DNA from 3 places in the Pantoea sp. SGAir0180 genome. Region 1 is predicted to be linked to each of the others. Evidence: predicted binding sites of a transcription regulator. Region 1 holds the regulator's gene; each other region holds the start of a gene.
What was found. Region 1 encodes CRP, which controls carbon source genes, mostly activating them, when cyclic AMP is high. Its sites were predicted from a motif close to ATGTGANNNNNNTCACAT; they were not measured.

Region 1 (5,958 bases):
GTTTTGCGTGAAGGCACGGATTACGGCGAGCAGGAGCTCAGCCTGACGGAAAAAGTCGCCGATGTGCGTCGTCAGCTGGAGCACGGCGAGGTCGTTCTGGTATGGTCGGAACTGCACGAGTCGGTCAACATCATGCGCAAAAGCGAGTTTCGTGGCTGATGCAACGAACGGAAAATCGTGCTAACAATGCTCATCGCCCGACGTCACAGGGACTTCAACTATGTCTGCACGCCATCCGATTATCGCGGTAACGGGCTCCAGCGGTGCGGGAACCACCACCACCAGCCTGGCGTTCCGTAAAATTTTTCAGCAACTCGGTTTGCACGCTGCCGAACTGGAAGGGGACAGTTTTCACCGCTTTACCCGACCCGAAATGGACATGGCTATCCGAAAAGCGCGCGATCTGGGGCGACATATCAGCTACTTTGGCCCGGAGGCGAATGATTTTGGCCTGCTGGAGCAAACGTTCATCGAATACGGCGAACACGGTAAGGGCCAGTCGCGTAAGTATCTGCACACCTATGATGAAGCCGTTCCCTGGAACCAGGTTCCCGGCACCTTCACGCCCTGGCAACCGTTACCTCCGGATATGGATGTGCTGTTTTATGAAGGCTTGCACGGCGGCGTGGTGACTGCACAACACAATGTGGCGGAAAAAGTCGATTTGCTGGTCGGCGTCGTGCCCATCGTCAACCTGGAGTGGATTCAGAAACTGGTGCGCGATACCAGCGAGCGTGGCCATTCACGCGAAGCGGTGATGGATTCGGTAGTGCGTTCCATGGAAGATTACATCAATTTCATTACGCCGCAGTTTTCACGAACCCATATTAACTTTCAGCGCGTCCCCACGGTGGATACCTCTAATCCCTTTGCCGCGCGCACCATCCCTTCGCTGGATGAAAGCTTTGTGGTTATCCACTTTCAGGGGCTGGAAGACATTGATTTTCCCTATCTGCTGGCCATGCTGCAGGGATCGTTTATTTCCAATATCAACACGCTGGTGGTACCCGGCGGCAAAATGGGACTGGCGATGGAGTTAATTATGGCGCCGTTAGTAAAACGGCTCATGGAAGGGAAACGGATTGAATAACCACAGAGGCCAGCCTGGCCTCTGTGAGATTATAGCGCGATCACTTCGTAGCTGTGGGTAATGTTGACGCCTTTGCCTAACATGATGGCGACAGAGCAATATTTTTCCGCTGACAGATCGACAGCGCGTGCCACGGCTTTATCCGAAAGTGCGTTGCCGCTGACGATAAAATGCAGATTGATATGGGTAAAGATGCGGGGGGCTTCTTCCCGACGTTCAGACGATAGTTTCACTTCGCAATCAACCACATCGTTGCGGCCTTTTTGCAAAATTGACACAACGTCAATGGCGCTGCATCCCCCTGCCGCCATCAGCACCATCTCCATAGGGCTCGGCGCTTTATCGCCAGAATTGCCATCCATCAGTACCTGATGGCCGGACGATGATTCCCCCAGGAATGTTAACCCTTCAACCCATTTGACGCGTGCCTGCATAATTTTGACCTCAGAATACCCTGTTTTGGCTCAGCGTACGCTTTTGCCTGGGAAACAGCAATCCAGAGAAAACGCCATCTTGCTGAAGCGAGACAACACAAGACAGTCGACGTAAGCTGTGCTACAAACAGAGCTGAAAATATTTTTCGTCATCCGAAGACGAAGCCGGGAAGAATGATGCGCACTGCGCCGAATGCAGCCCGAATAATTTCCTGAATGGAAAGACGCTTAACGCTTACATCGCCTGGCAGGGAAACAGAGCCCTGTATTTTGGGCACGATTACAACAGAGGATAATAGCGAATGGTTCTCGGCAAACCGCAAACAGACCCTACACTTGAATGGTTCCTGTCCCATTGCCATATTCACAAGTATCCATCCAAAAGTACGCTCATTCATCAAGGTGAAAAGGCGGAAACGCTTTACTACATCGTTAAAGGTTCCGTTGCGGTACTGATTAAGGATGAAGAAGGCAAGGAGATGATTCTGTCCTATCTGAATCAGGGCGACTTTATTGGTGAGCTTGGCCTGTTCGAAGAAGGTCAGGAGCGCAGCGCCTGGGTACGTGCGAAAACCGCGTGCGAAGTGGCAGAGATTTCCTACAAAAAATTCCGTCAGCTGATTCAGGTGAATCCGGACATCCTCATGCGCCTCTCCTCGCAAATGGCGCGCCGTCTGCAGGTCACATCGGAAAAAGTGGGCAACCTCGCGTTCCTTGATGTCACCGGTCGCATTGCGCAGACGTTGCTCAACCTGGCGAAACAGCCGGATGCCATGACGCATCCTGACGGCATGCAAATTAAAATTACGCGTCAGGAAATTGGCCAAATCGTGGGATGTTCACGTGAAACCGTGGGACGTATTTTGAAGATGCTGGAAGACCAGAATCTGATCTCCGCACACGGCAAAACAATTGTTGTTTACGGCACGCGCTAAGCTTTATTCTTCACGGCATAATGGCAACGTTATGCCGTGAATTATTTGCGTTGAGCCGATGTGGCGAAGAATAATTTATCACCCTGAAGTTAACTATGCCCTGCGCCAGACACTGGTGTTGTGTCTCCCCGTCGCGCTCGGCTGGCTGTTTGGCGATCTGCAAAAAGGATTGCTGTTCTCATTGGTGCCTGCCTGCTGCAATATTGCCGGTCTGGATACACCCCACAAACGCTTCTTTAAACGCCTGATTGTCGGCGGCAGCCTGTTTGCCCTGGGTAGCTTACTGATGCAGTGGCTTCTGTTTAAAGACGTGCCCTTACCGCTTATTCTTTTCGCTCTGCCTTTGCTGCTGGGCGTGACAGGTGAAATCAGCCCACTGCACGCACGGTTACTCCCTGCCACACTGATCGCAGCGATATTTACCACCAGCCTGATTGGCCGCATGCCCATTTACGTACCGCCCCTGCTCTACATCGGCGGTACGCTGTGGTATGGCCTGTTTAACTGGTTCTGGTTTTGGCTGTGGAAAGAGCAGCCAATGCGTGAAAGCCTGAGTCTGATTTACCGCGAACTGGCGAACTATTGTGACGCCAAGTACACCTTGTTGACGCAACTTACCGATCCGGAGAAGGCGCTACCACCGTTGCTGGCGCGGCAACAAAAAGCAATCGACCTCATCAACACCTGTTATCAGCAGATGCATATGCTGTCCGCCAGCCGCGATCACAGTCATAAGCGACTGACCCGCGCTTTTCAGGTCGCACTGGATTTACAGGAACACATTTCTGTCAGCCTGCATCAGCCAGAAGAAGTGCAAAAACTGGTAGAACAAAGCCATGCTGAGGCCGTGATTCGCTGGAATGCGAAAACCATTTCCGCCCGTTTACGTGAGCTGGCAGACAACATCCTGTACCACCAACTGTCCAGTCGCTTTGATATGGACAAGCAGCTGGGGGCACTGGAAAAAATCGCCCGTCAGCACCCGGACAATCCGGTAGGAAATTTTTGCCTTTATCACTTCAGCCGCATCGCACGGGTACTGCGTACACAAAAGCCCCTTTATCAGCGTGATTTGATGGCGGATCGCCAGCGCCGTTTACCGCTTCTGCCCGCACTCAGAAGCTATCTCTCGCTGCGCTCTTCTGCCCTGCGCACGGCCGGACGTTTTTCTGTGATGCTGATGCTGGGTAGCGGGCTGGCGCTGTTCTTTTCGATTCCCAAACCCTACTGGATTCTGATGACCATTATGTTTGTCAGCCAGAGTAACTACAGCGCCACACGGGTGCGTATTCAGCACCGTGCGCTGGGCACCTTTGCCGGGCTGGTGATTGCGGCAGCCTCGCTGCGGCTGGATGTCCCTGAACCGCTGGTGTTGAGCATCATGCTGGTGATTACCTTTATCAGCTATCGCTTTACCCGCCAGTTTTACGGCTGGTCGATGGTGGGGTTCACGGTCACCGCGGTATATACCCTGCAACTTCTGTCACTTAACGGCGCACAATTCTTACTGCCGCGCCTGCTGGATACCCTGATGGGCTGCCTGATTGCGTTTGGCGGAACGTTATGGCTTTGGCCGCAATGGCAAAGTGCCCTGCTACGACAGAACGCACATGATGTGCTTGAGGCTTTCCAGGACGCGTTACGCATGTTGCTTGGTCCGGAACAGTCTCCCGAGGTACTCGCCTATCAGCGCGTTAACGTTAATCAGGCCCACAATGCAGTCTTTAACTCACTAAATCAGGCGATGCAGGAGCCGGGGTTTAACGCACGCTATTTACAGGATATGCGTTTATGGGTCACGCACAGCCAGTTTATCGTTGAGCACATCAACGCCATGACGATTCTGGCACGCGAACATACCATGCTGCCGCCTACGCTGGCGGAGCACTATCTGCAATGGTGTGAAATTGCGCTGCAGCGTTGCCAGCAGCGGCTTGAATATGACGGCGAAAGTTCGCAAACCGATCTGTTACAGGGAATTGAAGATATCAACGAGGGACCGGTCACAGTACTGGAGCAGCACATCAGGCGCATTCTGGATCATCTTAAGGTGATGCACACGATCTCATCGCTGGCGTGGAACCAGCGACCGCATCATGGTCGCTGGCTGATTCGCAGTATGGGTCGAAAATAACTCAGGCAGCCAGGACTTTCCCGACCGCTTTGGCAAAGCGCGCCATGCCTTCTTCAATATCGGCGGGTTCAATAATCAGTGAAGGGGCAAAACGCATCACATCCGTACCAGCCACCAGCACCATAACGCCTTCAGCCGCGGCGGCATTGAGGATATCGCGTGATTTTCCGGCATGTTGCGGCTTCAGGGCCGCGCCTACCAGTAAGCCTTTGCCGCGAATATCGCTAAACAGATCGTAACGGGCATCAATCGCCTTGAGTGCCTCGACAAACTGCTGGCGACGGGATTCCACGCCGTTCAGCACGTCTGGCGTATTGATCAGATCCAGCGCGGTTTCAGCAATCGCACAGGCCAGCGGATTGCCACCATAGGTGGTGCCATGCACGCCAGGAGCCATCGTTGACGCCACCTCCTCGGTGGTCAGCATCGCGCTGACAGGAAAACCACCGCCCAGCGCTTTCGCCGAAGTCAGAATGTCTGGCGTGACGCCGTAGTGCTCATAAGCAAACAGCTTACCGCTGCGCCCCATACCGCTCTGAACTTCATCCAGCACCAGCAACGCCTGATGTTTATCGCAGAGCTCACGCAGCCCCTGCATAAATTCTGGCGTGGCCGGCATGACGCCACCTTCACCCTGAATGGGCTCAACGACAATCGCACAGGTGTGGTCGTCGATAACGGCTTTCACTGCCGCCAAATCGTTGAAGGGCACATGCACAATGTCAGCGGGTTTTGGGCCAAAACCGTCGGAATATTTTGGCTGGCCGCCTACCGTGACCGTAAACAGCGTCCGGCCATGAAAGGCATTATGGAAGGCAATAATTTTGCTTTTAAACGGGCTATGACGTTTACAGGCATAATAACGCGCCAGCTTAAACGCGGCCTCGTTGGCTTCTGCGCCGGAGTTGGCAAAAAACACTCTGTCCGCGAAGGTGGCGTTAATCAGTTTGCTGGCCAGGCGCAAAGCCGGTTCATTGGTGAACACATTGCTGGTGTGCCACAGGGTTTCGCCCTGTTTCTTCAGGGTTTCAATCAGCGCCGGGTGACAATGGCCCAGCGCGGTGACGGCAATCCCACCCGAGAAGTCGATATACTCTTTACCCTGCTGATCCCACACCCGGCTTCCTTTGCCTTTTACCGGTACAAACTGCGCAGGTGCATAAACAGGCAAAATAACCTGATCGAACGTTTCCCGTGTTACCGCAATGTTTTCCGCTGCCATTGACAACCTCGCAAACTGATGAGTTGGTTCATGATGAAATAATAATCATGAAATATGCATAAAAAATCACTTAAAGGCAAACACAACTTTACTGTTGCAGGAAATTAGCGAGCAGTTGATGTCCCTGTTCGCTGAGAATACTT
Region 2 (5,958 bases), 2.0 Mb from region 1:
CGCAGGCGGCGGCGCTGGTGAAGGTGGCGGCGGGCAGTCACGATGAACCTGATAACTGGCCCGGCCTGGCGCATCTGCTTGAGCATATGCTGTTCAGCGGTGGCCAGCGCTGGCCCGACGAAGGGCGGCTGATGAGCTGGGTGCAGGCGCAGGGCGGACAGGTGAATGCCACCACCCTGGCGCGCCAGAGCGCCTTTTTTTTTGAAGTCGCCCCGGACAGTCTGGCTGATGGCCTGCTGCGCCTGCAGGATATGCTGAGCGCGCCGCGGTTAACGCCAGAGGCCATTACTCAGGAAATTGCTGTGATTGATGCCGAGCATCGGCTGCTGCAGCATCACGCTGCGGCCAGAGCAGAGGCGGCTATATTCTCAACGGTCATCGCACCGGCCAGTTTCCAGCGCTTTCAGACCGGCAACAGGGCGGTTTTTGGTGACAACGTCACTGAATTGCAGGCCGCGCTGCGGGCGTTTCATCAGCGTTTTTATCACGCCGGCACGATGACGCTGTGGCTTCAGGGGCCGCAGCCGCTGGACGAACTGGCAACGCTGGCTGAGTTTTTTGCTGCTCCTTTTGCCCTTCGCGATGCGGGCAGTCTTCCGGCACCAGACGTTGAATTATCGGCCGACAGGAGGCTGATGTTGCAGCAGGACGGCCCGTCCGAAGTGACGCTGAGCTGGCTGTTACCAACGGCGTTAAGTGACAGTGTCACGCTGTTGCGCGAGTTTTTGCTGGATGAAGCCCCCGGCGGCTTGCTGGCCGCCTTCTATGCGCGCGGGCTCGCCAGTCAGCTACAGCTAAAATGGCTGTATCAGTCCGCAAAAACGCAGTGGTTGATGATGACAGTGACGGGTGAGCAACCCGCCGTGGTGCAGGCATTGCTGAAGTCATTTTTCGCCGCCTTGAGTCATACCACAGCGACGCAGCGGCAACACTACTGGCACCTTGCGCAGCGGCGGCTGGCTGCATTGTCGCCCTTAATGCAGCTTCAGGCGCGGGCTTTAGGGTTTGCCGCCACGGGCGACTGCCCCGAACTCTCGCCCTTATTACAGACGCTGGCCGGTGTGCCAGCAACCACCCTGGTTTGTGCCGCCGACGTGGCTGGCGAATCACGCAGCGTACAGGGTTATGCGCTCACCCTGGCACGCTGGCAGGTGCCCGACATCAGTGTTCCCCCTGTTAAGTGGTTTTTTTATCCCGGCCCTAATCCTTTCCCGCCCGCCAGGCTGCCCACCACCGCAGTGACGTTGCCACACATTCACCCGGATGAAACCTCCGGCACGCTGATACTTCGTCCCGAACTGTACAGCACGCTGGCGGCAGGTCAGGCCTGCGAAAGCGCCTTGCGGTCGGTGTTTGCAGTACTGCGTCACTTTGGCGGCGGTGGGGAATGGTGTGAAAGGCAGGGCGTCTGGCAACTGACGCTGGACTTACCCGCCGACGAGGCGTTGCTCAGCGCGGCGCTGGCGCAACTGTTATCCTGCCTGATGCCGACAACGGAAGAGGCCAGCTCTGCCATTCCCGGTATTGCAATACGCGAACTGCTACGACAATTGCCTTACTGCCTGGCGTCGTCCGTGCAGCCGCAGCGCTGGCGGGCCATCCTTCTGGGCGGTAATGCCCGTCGACATCAACAACTTGCGCAACAGCTCAGCGTGCTGAAGGTCAATTCTCCTACATTACCCGCGCGGGCATGGGTGAGCGGCGAAAGCAGGATACCGCACCCCTCGGACGACAGCGCCATTCTGCTGTTTATACCACTGGCCGATCCTCAACAGCTGGCCGCACTGCGCGCGCTGGCGCTGCTATACGCGCCGCGATTTTATCAGCGCTACCGTGTTGAACGCCCCATCGGTTATGTCGTCAGCTGCCGTTACCAGCGTTGTGTGGATATCGACGGTATTCTTTTTGCGCTTCAGTCACCCACCCTGTCTGCCACAACGCTGATTCAGTATTGCGACGATTTTCTGCAGCAGATGACGTCCGTGACAGACGCGGCCGATCTCGACGGGGTGAAAACACAGTTAGCCGCAGCGCAGGAAGAACCCACCGTCGAGGCGCTGCGTCAGGCTAACGCACTGCCCACACTGACGCCACAGGATATTGCTGCCCTCAGCACTCAGCAGTTAACGCAGCTGCATCACCAGTTATGCAGCCAGAAATCAGCGTGGCGCATCTTACGTACAGACGATAAGCAGTAGAATAATTACTCATCGATATTGTTGAATGATTTTGATTGTTTACGCCAAATCTCTTCACTTTTTATTCCTGCCGCTTTGCACCAGACTCAATGTGACGCCATAAAAAAGGAATGAAAAGTGAAAGATGTTAAACGTTTTACACTGCCACTGATCGCAGTTGCCGCGCTGTATATCCCGGTTTCTCAGGCTGAGACAATGCACTACCAGCTGGATCCACAGCATACGTCGGTCGTTATGAGCTGGGAACACTTCGGCTTCTCGCATCCTACCGCCGATATTCCGGATGCCACGGGGTCACTGGTGTTCGACAGCAGCAAACCCGAGCAGTCGCGTGTTGACGTGACCTTGCCTGTCACCAAAATTGACAGCCATGTGCCTGCACTGACGAAAGAATTTAAAGGCGCCGACTATTTTGACGTCGCCAAATACCCGAGCGCGACCTTCCGCAGCACCAAAGTCATTGCTAAAGGCGATAACAAATTTGACGTAGAAGGTAATCTGACGTTGAAAGGCATCACCAAACCGGTTACGCTGCACGCCACGCTGAACAAGCAGGGTGAGCATCCGATGGTGAAAAAGCAGGCGATTGGTTTTGATGCGACCGGCACCATCAAGCGTTCTGACTTCAAACTGGATAAATACGTGCCTGCGGTCAGCGACGATGTCAAACTGACCATCTCCACCGAAGCGTACGCAAAATAACGCTTTCAGCATGTTTTCCCGCCCGGCACATCCGTTGCCGGGTTTTTTTATGCCCGCTTCACCCAACGCCACCGGTACAACACAGCCCGCTTTGCGCAAACGTTCATCATCGTGCCGCGCGTGTAAGAAAACCCGGTAAACGCTTAACCGGACAAGATGAATCCTTTTTCGCTGCCGAAATAACCGGTATCTATGCTGCCCGTATAACTAACCCGTCAGCATCACAGTGAAAAGTGAGGCGAAAATCACAAATCTGCATCGCGGTTTTTTTGTTATCCGGACACGCGCCTGAAATAGCCGTTTCTCTTCGCCTGATGATATTTAACCTGTTGTTTTATCAACCGAAGCTCACAGAACGGGCGCGCTTATTAATTGTGATTTAATTCACATAAACACCTGTTATAACCCCGCTGTCAATCTATCCACCCGGCAAAATACTCTCGTTTTTGTGATCTCACTTGCAAATATAAGGCTTGTATCCCGAAACAATAGCCCGCAGACGCATTGAGCCAGAGAGGAATGGAGAATGAGAATCGGGATGGTAATCAGCGGCGGCGATGTTACCGGCATAAATAATTTTATTTTTCAGATTGCGAGAATGACGCAGGCGGAAATGGTGTTATTTAATGGCGGTATTCCGGGGCTTATCGATAATGTCTGTCAGGAAATTGCGCAACGCGATTTAGTGGATTTCTCTGTTACCTCGATTCCGGTTATGCAGTCGGGAAGAACCACGCGAAAATTAATTCGCAGCGAATACGAAACCATCACCCGACAGCTCAAGTCATTGCGTATTGATGTATTAATTATGGCCGGCGGAGATGGCTCACTGCAATTTTTACATACGCTGAGCGAATTTGGGGTGAACTGTTTTGGCATCGGCATGACGATTGATAACGATGTCTTCGGCAGTGATTATACCGTGGGCTTTTCCACTGCCTGTGAGCAGGTACTTAAAGAGGTGGCAAAACTGCGGAATACGGGCCGCGCATTAACCGGCCGGGTATTTATGGTCGAGTTGCTCGGCGGTTACTGCGGTGAACTGACGCTGCAATCGGCAATAAAATCGAATGCGGATTTTGCGTTAATCCCCGAGTGTCAGATTCCGACGGCGACGCTGGCCGGGCGCATCACTCAGCGCCTCAGTGAACAGAACAGCGTCATTATCCTGTGCTCTGAGGGCTATACACGTGAATATTCACCGGGCTTTCAGGGCGCAATCGATACCTTAATTAAGCAACTTGAACCGTTGATCGGTGTGCGCATTCGCAAAACGATTGTCGGTTATGGACTGCGTAATGGCGATCCCACCTGTGAAGAAATTTATCAGGGCACCATTATGGCAAGTGAAGTGGTTCGTTGTATTCAATCCGGAATGCGCAATAAAGCCGTCATTATTAACGGCAGCAATAAGCCTATTCCGATTGACTTAATAAGCATGAAAAAACGCCTGGTCGATACAGAAGGGCACCATTATAAACTCGCTAAACAACTGCAAATAGTGTGAGGAGAAAACATGCTGAAAATTTTATGTGTTTGTGGTTGTGGTCTGGGTTCAAGTTTCGCCATCGAAATGAGTGCGAAAGCCGTTTTAAAAAAACTGGAAATTGAAGCCGATATCGATCACACCACAATTTCAGAAGCTAATGCATTTAAATCCGACATGATTCTGACGCAAAAAGCGTTTGCGGATGTTTTAAATGCTGACGCCACACCAGAACAGATTAAACGGGTCATTATATTAAATAAACTTACCGATAAAGCCGAAATTGAGCAAAAGATCGTGGCTTTCTTAAAAGAACGTAATATGAAGGTTGCTAATCATGAATAGTGTAATCAATTTTCTGGTTAAAGATTTACTGGGGCAGGCATCCATTCTTATCGCTTTTATTGCGCTGATTGGGCTGGTGCTGCAAAAGAAATCTGCGGGAAAAGTGGTCGAAGGGACGTTTAAAACCCTGCTCGGCTTCTTAATTATGATGGCGGGCATCAATATTATTGTCGGCGCACTGACCTTCCTGAACAGTATCTTCACCCACGGCTTTGGCATGCAGGGCTACATCACCGATGTGGCTGCCATCGCCGGGCTGGCCAACCGTGAACTGGGCTCCGAAGTGGCCATGACGCTGCTGGTGATCTTTATCGTCAATATCATCATTGCCCGCCTGACGCCGTTTAAATACATCTTCCTGACCGGACAGGCGTTGTTATGGATGGCCACGATTGGTGCGGTCATCGGCTATAAAGCAGGCTTAACCGGCTTACCGCTGATTCTGACCGGCGGGATTTTTGGTGGCGTTATGGCTGTCGTGATGCCCGCGCTGGCCCAGCCGGTGGTAAGGCGTATTACCGATTCGGACGATGTTGCCCTGGGCCACTTCTGTACCATCGGCTATCTGCTGACGGCGGCCGTGGCGAAGGTGGTCGGTAAAGGGTCACGTTCGACGGAGGATCTGAAGTTACCGGACAACTTCAAATTTTTACAGGACACCTACCTGTCAATGGCGGTGGTGATGGTGCCAATGTACCTGATCCCTGCGCTGGCAGCCGGTCCCGCCTTTATTGCGCAGTACAGCAGCGGCACCAACTACCTGATGTATGCCTTTATGCAGGCCATTCAGTTTGTCGCGGGCGTGTTTGTCCTCTACAGCGGTGTGCGACTGCTGCTGAATGAACTGGTTCCGGCATTCCGTGGCATTGCCATGCGGCTGGTGCCGGATGCGAAGCCTGCACTCGACTGCCCGGTCATGTTTCCTTATGCGCCTAACGCAGTCATTGTCGGTTTCCTGGCGACCACGCTCGGCTCCGTGGTCGGCATGCTGGTGTTCCCGATGTTTGGTCTGGCAATGATTCTGCCGGGTCTGCTCACCAACTTCTTTGCAGGCGGCACGGCAGGCGTGTTTGGTAATGCGTTGGGGGGCCGGCGCGGAGCGATGATCGGGGGCTTCGTGCACGGCTTATTCATTACCTTCCTGCCGGCCATTCTGGTGCCGATGCTGGAAAGTTATGGCTTTACCGGCGTGACCTTCAGCGATTCCGACGTCATCAGTACCGGCCT
Region 3 (5,958 bases), 520 kb from region 1:
GTTACATTTTCGGTGAAATTTTTAGTGATTAATATCACACGTTTATCTCAGACCTTCCGTAATGCTACATATGGTGATGTGGAAGGCAGCATGAGAATGTTAAAGAGAAGTGTATTTTAAAGGTTATAAGCTCTGTTACGCATTGCCCGGAACCAGTAATAAATGCCCAGGCTATAGTTACGTGATTGCGCATACGCTTGCACGGAGATAACGATGAAAACCGACGATAATATGACACAAAAATCAGCCGCAGGCGCGTTTGCTCCGGCAGTTCAGCCCACGGCTTCGACCACCATTATTACCGACAGCCCGGCCATCCACGCCGGTGAGACGTCTATTCCGAGTCAGGGTGAAAATCTTCCGGCTTTTTACGCGAAACCGCAGTCAGCAGACGGGCCGTTGCCTGTTGTGCTGGTCGTGCAGGAAATTTTCGGCGTTCATGAACACATTCGCGACATTTGTCGTCGTCTGGCGCTGGAAGGCTATCTGGCTGTCGCGCCAGAGCTTTACTTCCGCGAAGGCGACCCCAACGACTACAACGATATTCCTACGCTGTTTAAAGAACTGGTCAGCAAGGTGCCTGACAGCCAGGTACTGGCGGATCTCGATCATGCCGCTAACTGGGCGGCCCGCAACGGTGGCGATATCCGGCGGATGGGAATTACCGGTTTCTGTTGGGGCGGACGCATCAGTTGGCTCTATGCGGCACACAACCCGCAACTTCGCGCTGCCGTGGCCTGGTATGGTCGCCTGGTAGGGGAAAAAACCATGAAGCAGCAAAAACATCCTATCGATATTGCTGTGGATCTGAACGCGCCTGTGCTGGGTTTGTATGGTGGTCAGGATGACGGCATTCCGCTGGAAAGCGTGGAGCAGATGCGCCAGGCCTTACATGCTGCAAACGCAAAGGCAGAGATCATTGTGTATCCCGATGCCGGGCATGCTTTTAACGCCGACTATCGTCCGAGCTACCATGCCGAATCGGCAAAAGACGGCTGGGCACGTATGTTAGCCTGGTTTAAGCAGTACGGTGTCGCATCCACTGAGTGATAAAAAAGGGCGCGTAAGCGCCCAAACTCTCGCGTCGCCATCCAACACCCGCAAATCTGAGAGCTTTTCCGCGTTAAGCCTGCTCACAAGCCTGGTGGGTTTTCAGGCTGGATTGCGGAGTGTCCCATAGCCGTTCTGCAGCAACATAACGCGCCTCATTTTTTCTGCTATTTCTTGAGTGAATGTCGTCACCCTCCGGTCCGTTCCGTTTGGATAAGCAAATACTCATTTTTCAGTTCGCGCCGCACACCTGTACATGAAAAGCCGGGAGTAGGGTTATGGATTGGTATTTGCTATTCTCCAGAAATGCCTGGGTCAGTCTGATCGCCAGTCACGTTTAGCCGTCCAGATGTTTACACCGCTATATTCTGCGGGTACTGTATGTCTCTCAAGCGCAAATTATTCAGTTTCGATGTGAAGGACCCTCATGATCGAATTCAAACATCTCCGGACGCTTCAGGCTCTGCGGAATACCGGCTCGCTGGCCGCCGCGGCCGCCCAGCTTCACCAGACGCAGTCGGCGTTGTCACATCAGTTCAGCGATCTGGAACAGCGGCTCGGATTCCGCCTGTTTGTACGCAAAAGCCAGCCATTGCGCTTCACGCCGCAGGGCGAAATTCTGTTGCAGCTGGCGGAACAGATTCTGCCGCAAATTCAGCAGGCGCTTCAGGCCTGCCATGAGCCGCAACAGACTACGCTTCGTGTTGCCATTGAATGTCATAGCTGCATCCAGTGGCTTACGCCGGCACTGGATAAGTTTCGTCAGAGCTGGCCACAGGTGGTGATGGATTTTAAATCAGGTGTGACCTTCGATCCGCAACCTGCACTTCAACAGGGTGAGCTGGATATCGTTTTAACGTCCGATATTCTGCCGCGCTCGGGCCTGTTCTATTCACCGATGTTCGATTTCGAAGTGCGCCTGGTGCTGGCACCCGATCATCCTCTGGCTCAGGTCGAACATATCTCCCCTGACGCACTGGCCGACGAAGTGTTGATGATTTACCCGGTGCAGCGTCAGCGGCTGGATATCTGGCGTCATTTTCTTCAGCCCGCGGGCATCAGTCCTGCACTGAAGAATGTGGATAACACGCTGTTGATGATTCAGATGGTGTCGGCGCGCATGGGCATTGCCGCGCTGCCACACTGGGTAGTGGAGAGCTTTGAAAAACAGGGGTTAGTGATCACGAAAACACTGGGAGAGGGATTATGGAGTCGGCTTTATGCCGCCGTGCGTGACGGCGAGCAGCGTCAGCCTGTGCTGGAAGCCTTTATCCATTTTGCCCGTCAGCATGCCTGTGAACATTTGCCTTTTGTCAGGAATGCCGCGCATCCTGCAGCCGTTTAGCCGCATGAGCGACAAAGCTGCGCGGCGGCGGGCAAAATCCCCTATAATGCGCAGCCTGTTGACTGACCTTGAGACGATCTCACCATGACTAACAACGATATTTTGCGCAGCGTGCGCTATATGCTCGATCTGAACGATGCCAAAATGGTGGCGATTTTTGCCTTAGCGGAGTGCGAGGTTCCTCAGGCCGATATCACCAGTTGGCTGAAAAAAGATGAGGATGCGGCATTTCGCCCCTGCCCCGATGTCCTGATGGGCTATTTCCTGAATGGCTTAATCTTTCATCGCCGTGGGAAAAGTGAGGATGCCCCTGCGCCTTCCATCGAGCGTAAGATGAATAACAACATTTTCATGAAAAAGCTGCGTATTGCATTTGACCTGAAAACGACCGACATCCCTGATATCCTGAAAAAAGCCAACTTCACCGTGTCTCAGGCAGAGATTGGCGCGATCTTCCGTAAACCGGATCACAAAAACTATCGTGAATGCGGTGACCAGATTCTGCGTAATTTCCTCAAGGGGCTGACGATGATTCATCGCCCTGCGCCAGTTAAGCCCGCTTAAACCAGCCGCCGACTTACGCTCGTCCCGCCGGAGAAAGCGCACCGGGATAACAATCCGGTCCGCTCTGCCGGGCGAGCAGACGTCGTCTTGCTCGCCTTCTGCCGACGCGCGCCCCGTCCGCCATGGGATCGCAACAGACTGAGCGGCCTGCTACTTTTGGCGTCGATGCGCGGCGATGCCTTGTTTCTTCACTGTTGATTGTTCTTACCGACCACCCAGCGCTTATGGACCCACAAGGACGCTACTATCACGAGCGCACCGGCAATAAAGCTTGGCCAGTGTGGCTTTTGCTGCCATATCGCCAGGTTGACCAGCAAGCCTGCCGGCACATGCATGTTGTTCATGATGCCCAACGTGCCAGCATCGACCTGCGTAGCACCGTAGTTCCACATAAAGTAACCCAGTCCGGACGCCACCACGCCCAGCCAGACCAGAATGCCCCACTGCAGTGAGGTGGTCGGGAGTTTATGCGGGTTGCCCCAGACGGCCCAGGCCACCACCGCAATCAGCACCGCGCCCAGATAGAACCACGAAAAGGCCGTGTGCTGCGGCACAGGACGGGTTTCCTGCAAACGTTTGTAGCCCACCATACCTGCTGCAAAGCAAATATTGGCTAACTGTACCAGCAACAGGCCGAACCAGAAGTTATCGCTGACTTTGTCATAACGAATGATTGCCGCGCCCGCCACAGCCAGCAACGCACTGAAAATGTACCCTGCGCGCAGAGGCCGTCGACTGATCACGTCGTAGATCAACGTGACGTACAGCGGCGTCATCACGGTAAACAGCAGGAATTCAGACACGCTCAGATAGAGATAGGCTTCGAAACTCAGTAAATACATGATGCCCAGTTGCAGCATGCCTACCAGCATATACAGCAGGAGCGTAGAGGGGCGATAGCCGCGCCAGCGCAGGAAAGGCAAAAATACCACGGCCGCCAGCGCCAGGCGCATCAGCACCGAAAACCAGCTGTCAACCTGACCGGCAAGATACTCGCCAATCAGGCTGAATGAAAAAGCCCACAGAATGGTAGTAACAATCAATAAAAGCACGGTAACAACCCCGAAATAAACAGAGCGACAGTGTAAACAATGTCCGCACAGCAGGGAGATTTATCTGGTTGACATCTGTGCATTAACCAGGCAGTTACGCATTAATCTGCCGGTCAGGCTTTTTATCTTCTCATCGGGCATATCCTGTCAGCAGAAAAATGTGCGCATCAGCGCATCGGCCTGAGCTTTTTGCGCCAGATTGTCATAAATCTGTAACAGATTTGTCATTCATCACAGTAAAGCCATGTATCTCTGTCTATTCTCTGCGCGAAATGGCGCATCCCGATCGCCGTTTTCTTGAGTTTTGCCCAACCTGCCGGGAATCAAAATCATAATGCGCCCTGGAGGGCCGCCGCTATGTTGAGTATTTTTAAACCTGCACCACACCAGCCCCGGGTCGAAGATCATCGTATCGATCCACGCTACCGTCGCCTGCGCTGGCAAATCTTTATCGGAATTTTCGTTGGCTATGCGGCCTACTATCTGGTTCGAAAGAATTTCGCCCTGGCGATGCCCTACCTGGTTGAACAAGGCTTCTCACGCGGCGATCTGGGTTTTGCGCTTTCAGGCATCTCCATCGCCTATGGCTTTTCCAAATTTATTATGGGTTCGGTGTCAGACCGGTCGAATCCACGGGTCTTCTTACCTGCCGGCTTAACGCTGGCGGCTGCTGTAATGCTGATTATGGGGTTTGTGCCCTGGGCAACCTCCAGCATTATGGTGATGTTCGTACTGCTGTTCATCTGTGGCTGGTTTCAGGGAATGGGCTGGCCGCCCTGCGGACGCACTATGGTCCACTGGTGGTCACAAAAGGAGCGCGGCGGCATCGTTTCTGTGTGGAACTGTGCGCATAACGTCGGCGGCGGGATTCCGCCCCTGCTGTTTCTGCTGGGGATGGCGTGGTTCAACGACTGGAAAGCCGCGCTATATATGCCCGCCTTCGGGGCGATCGCCATTGCGATTCTGGCCTTTGCCCTGATGCGCGATACGCCGCAATCTTGTGGATTACCGCCGATTGAGGCCTATAAAAACGACTATCCGGTGGATTACAACGAAAGTCATGAGGAAGAGTTCACTGCCAGACAAATCTTTATGAAGTATGTCCTGCCCAACAAACTGCTGTGGTACATCGCTCTGGCAAATGTGTTTGTCTACCTGCTGCGTTACGGCATCCTCGACTGGTCACCGACCTACCTGAAAGAAGTAAAGCATTTCACGCTTGATAAGTCCTCCTGGACCTACTTCTTTTATGAGTATGCGGGCATTCCCGGTACGCTGTTGTGCGGCTGGATGTCAGACAAGGTCTTTCGCGGCAACCGTGGTGCGACAGGGGTGTTTTTTATGACGCTGGTTACCGCTGCTACCGTCATCTACTGGCTAAATCCGCCGGGCAATCCCGGTGTGGACATGGCCTGCATGATCGCGATTGGCTTTCTGATTTATGGACCGGTAATGCTCATTGGTCTGCATGCGCTGGAGCTGGCACCCAAAAAAGCGGCTGGCACGGCTGCCGGGTTTACGGGGCTGTTCGGTTATCTGGGTGGCTCAGTCGCGGCCAGCGCCATTGTGGGTTATACCGTCGATTATTTCGGCTGGGATGGCGGATTCATCGTGATGATTGCCGGCGCCGTTATGGCGGTAGTGCTGCTGCTGTTAACCATGATCAGTGAGCACCGGCATAAGCAAAAAAGGGCATAACGGATTTGCCAGAAGGCCGGCTTACCGGCCTTCTTTTCGGATTACGACAGATAGAGTGTTCTCAGCGTCTCCGGGACGGCATCCTGGGCATTACTGCCAATCACTTCCAGTTCAGGTAAGGTGTCTTTCAGACGCTGATGGGCGTTAGCCATAATGCAGCCTTTGCCTGCCATACTCAGCATTTCGACATCATTCATACCATCACCAAACGCAATACAGTCTTTAAGCGTAAAGCCTAACTGTTTTGCC

Region 2: a site for CRP is predicted at 3,273-3,290, ahead of C1N58_RS08220 (6-phosphofructokinase). Genes of this name have one in related genera too.
Region 3: a site for CRP is predicted at 4,170-4,187, ahead of glpT (glycerol-3-phosphate transporter). Genes of this name have one in related genera too.

What each region holds. Positions count from the first base shown of each region.
Region 1 covers NZ_CP028071.1:4,122,217-4,128,174, reverse strand. The annotation lists gene C1N58_RS19290 (YheU family protein) at 1-159, shown strand, start outside; gene C1N58_RS19285 (phosphoribulokinase) at 221-1,090, shown strand; gene C1N58_RS19280 (OsmC family protein) at 1,120-1,524, opposite strand; gene crp (cAMP-activated global transcriptional regulator CRP) at 1,827-2,459, shown strand; gene C1N58_RS19270 (YccS/YhfK family putative transporter) at 2,518-4,593, shown strand; gene C1N58_RS19265 (bifunctional acetylornithine/succinyldiaminopimelate transaminase) at 4,595-5,815, opposite strand; gene C1N58_RS19260 (aminodeoxychorismate synthase component II) at 5,904-5,958, opposite strand, start outside.
Region 2 covers NZ_CP028071.1:1,754,909-1,760,866, reverse strand. The annotation lists gene pqqF (pyrroloquinoline quinone biosynthesis protein PqqF) at 1-2,198, shown strand, start outside; gene C1N58_RS08225 (YceI family protein) at 2,316-2,900, shown strand; gene C1N58_RS08220 (6-phosphofructokinase) at 3,427-4,407, shown strand; gene C1N58_RS08215 (PTS sugar transporter subunit IIB) at 4,417-4,731, shown strand; gene C1N58_RS08210 (PTS sugar transporter subunit IIC) at 4,724-5,958, shown strand, end outside.
Region 3 covers NZ_CP028071.1:3,598,930-3,604,887, forward strand. The annotation lists gene C1N58_RS16885 (dienelactone hydrolase family protein) at 214-1,050, shown strand; gene metR (HTH-type transcriptional regulator MetR) at 1,478-2,395, shown strand; gene C1N58_RS16895 (YehS family protein) at 2,480-2,959, shown strand; gene C1N58_RS16900 (carboxylate/amino acid/amine transporter) at 3,148-4,011, opposite strand; gene glpT (glycerol-3-phosphate transporter) at 4,369-5,709, shown strand; gene yigL (sugar/pyridoxal phosphate phosphatase YigL) at 5,751-5,958, opposite strand, start outside.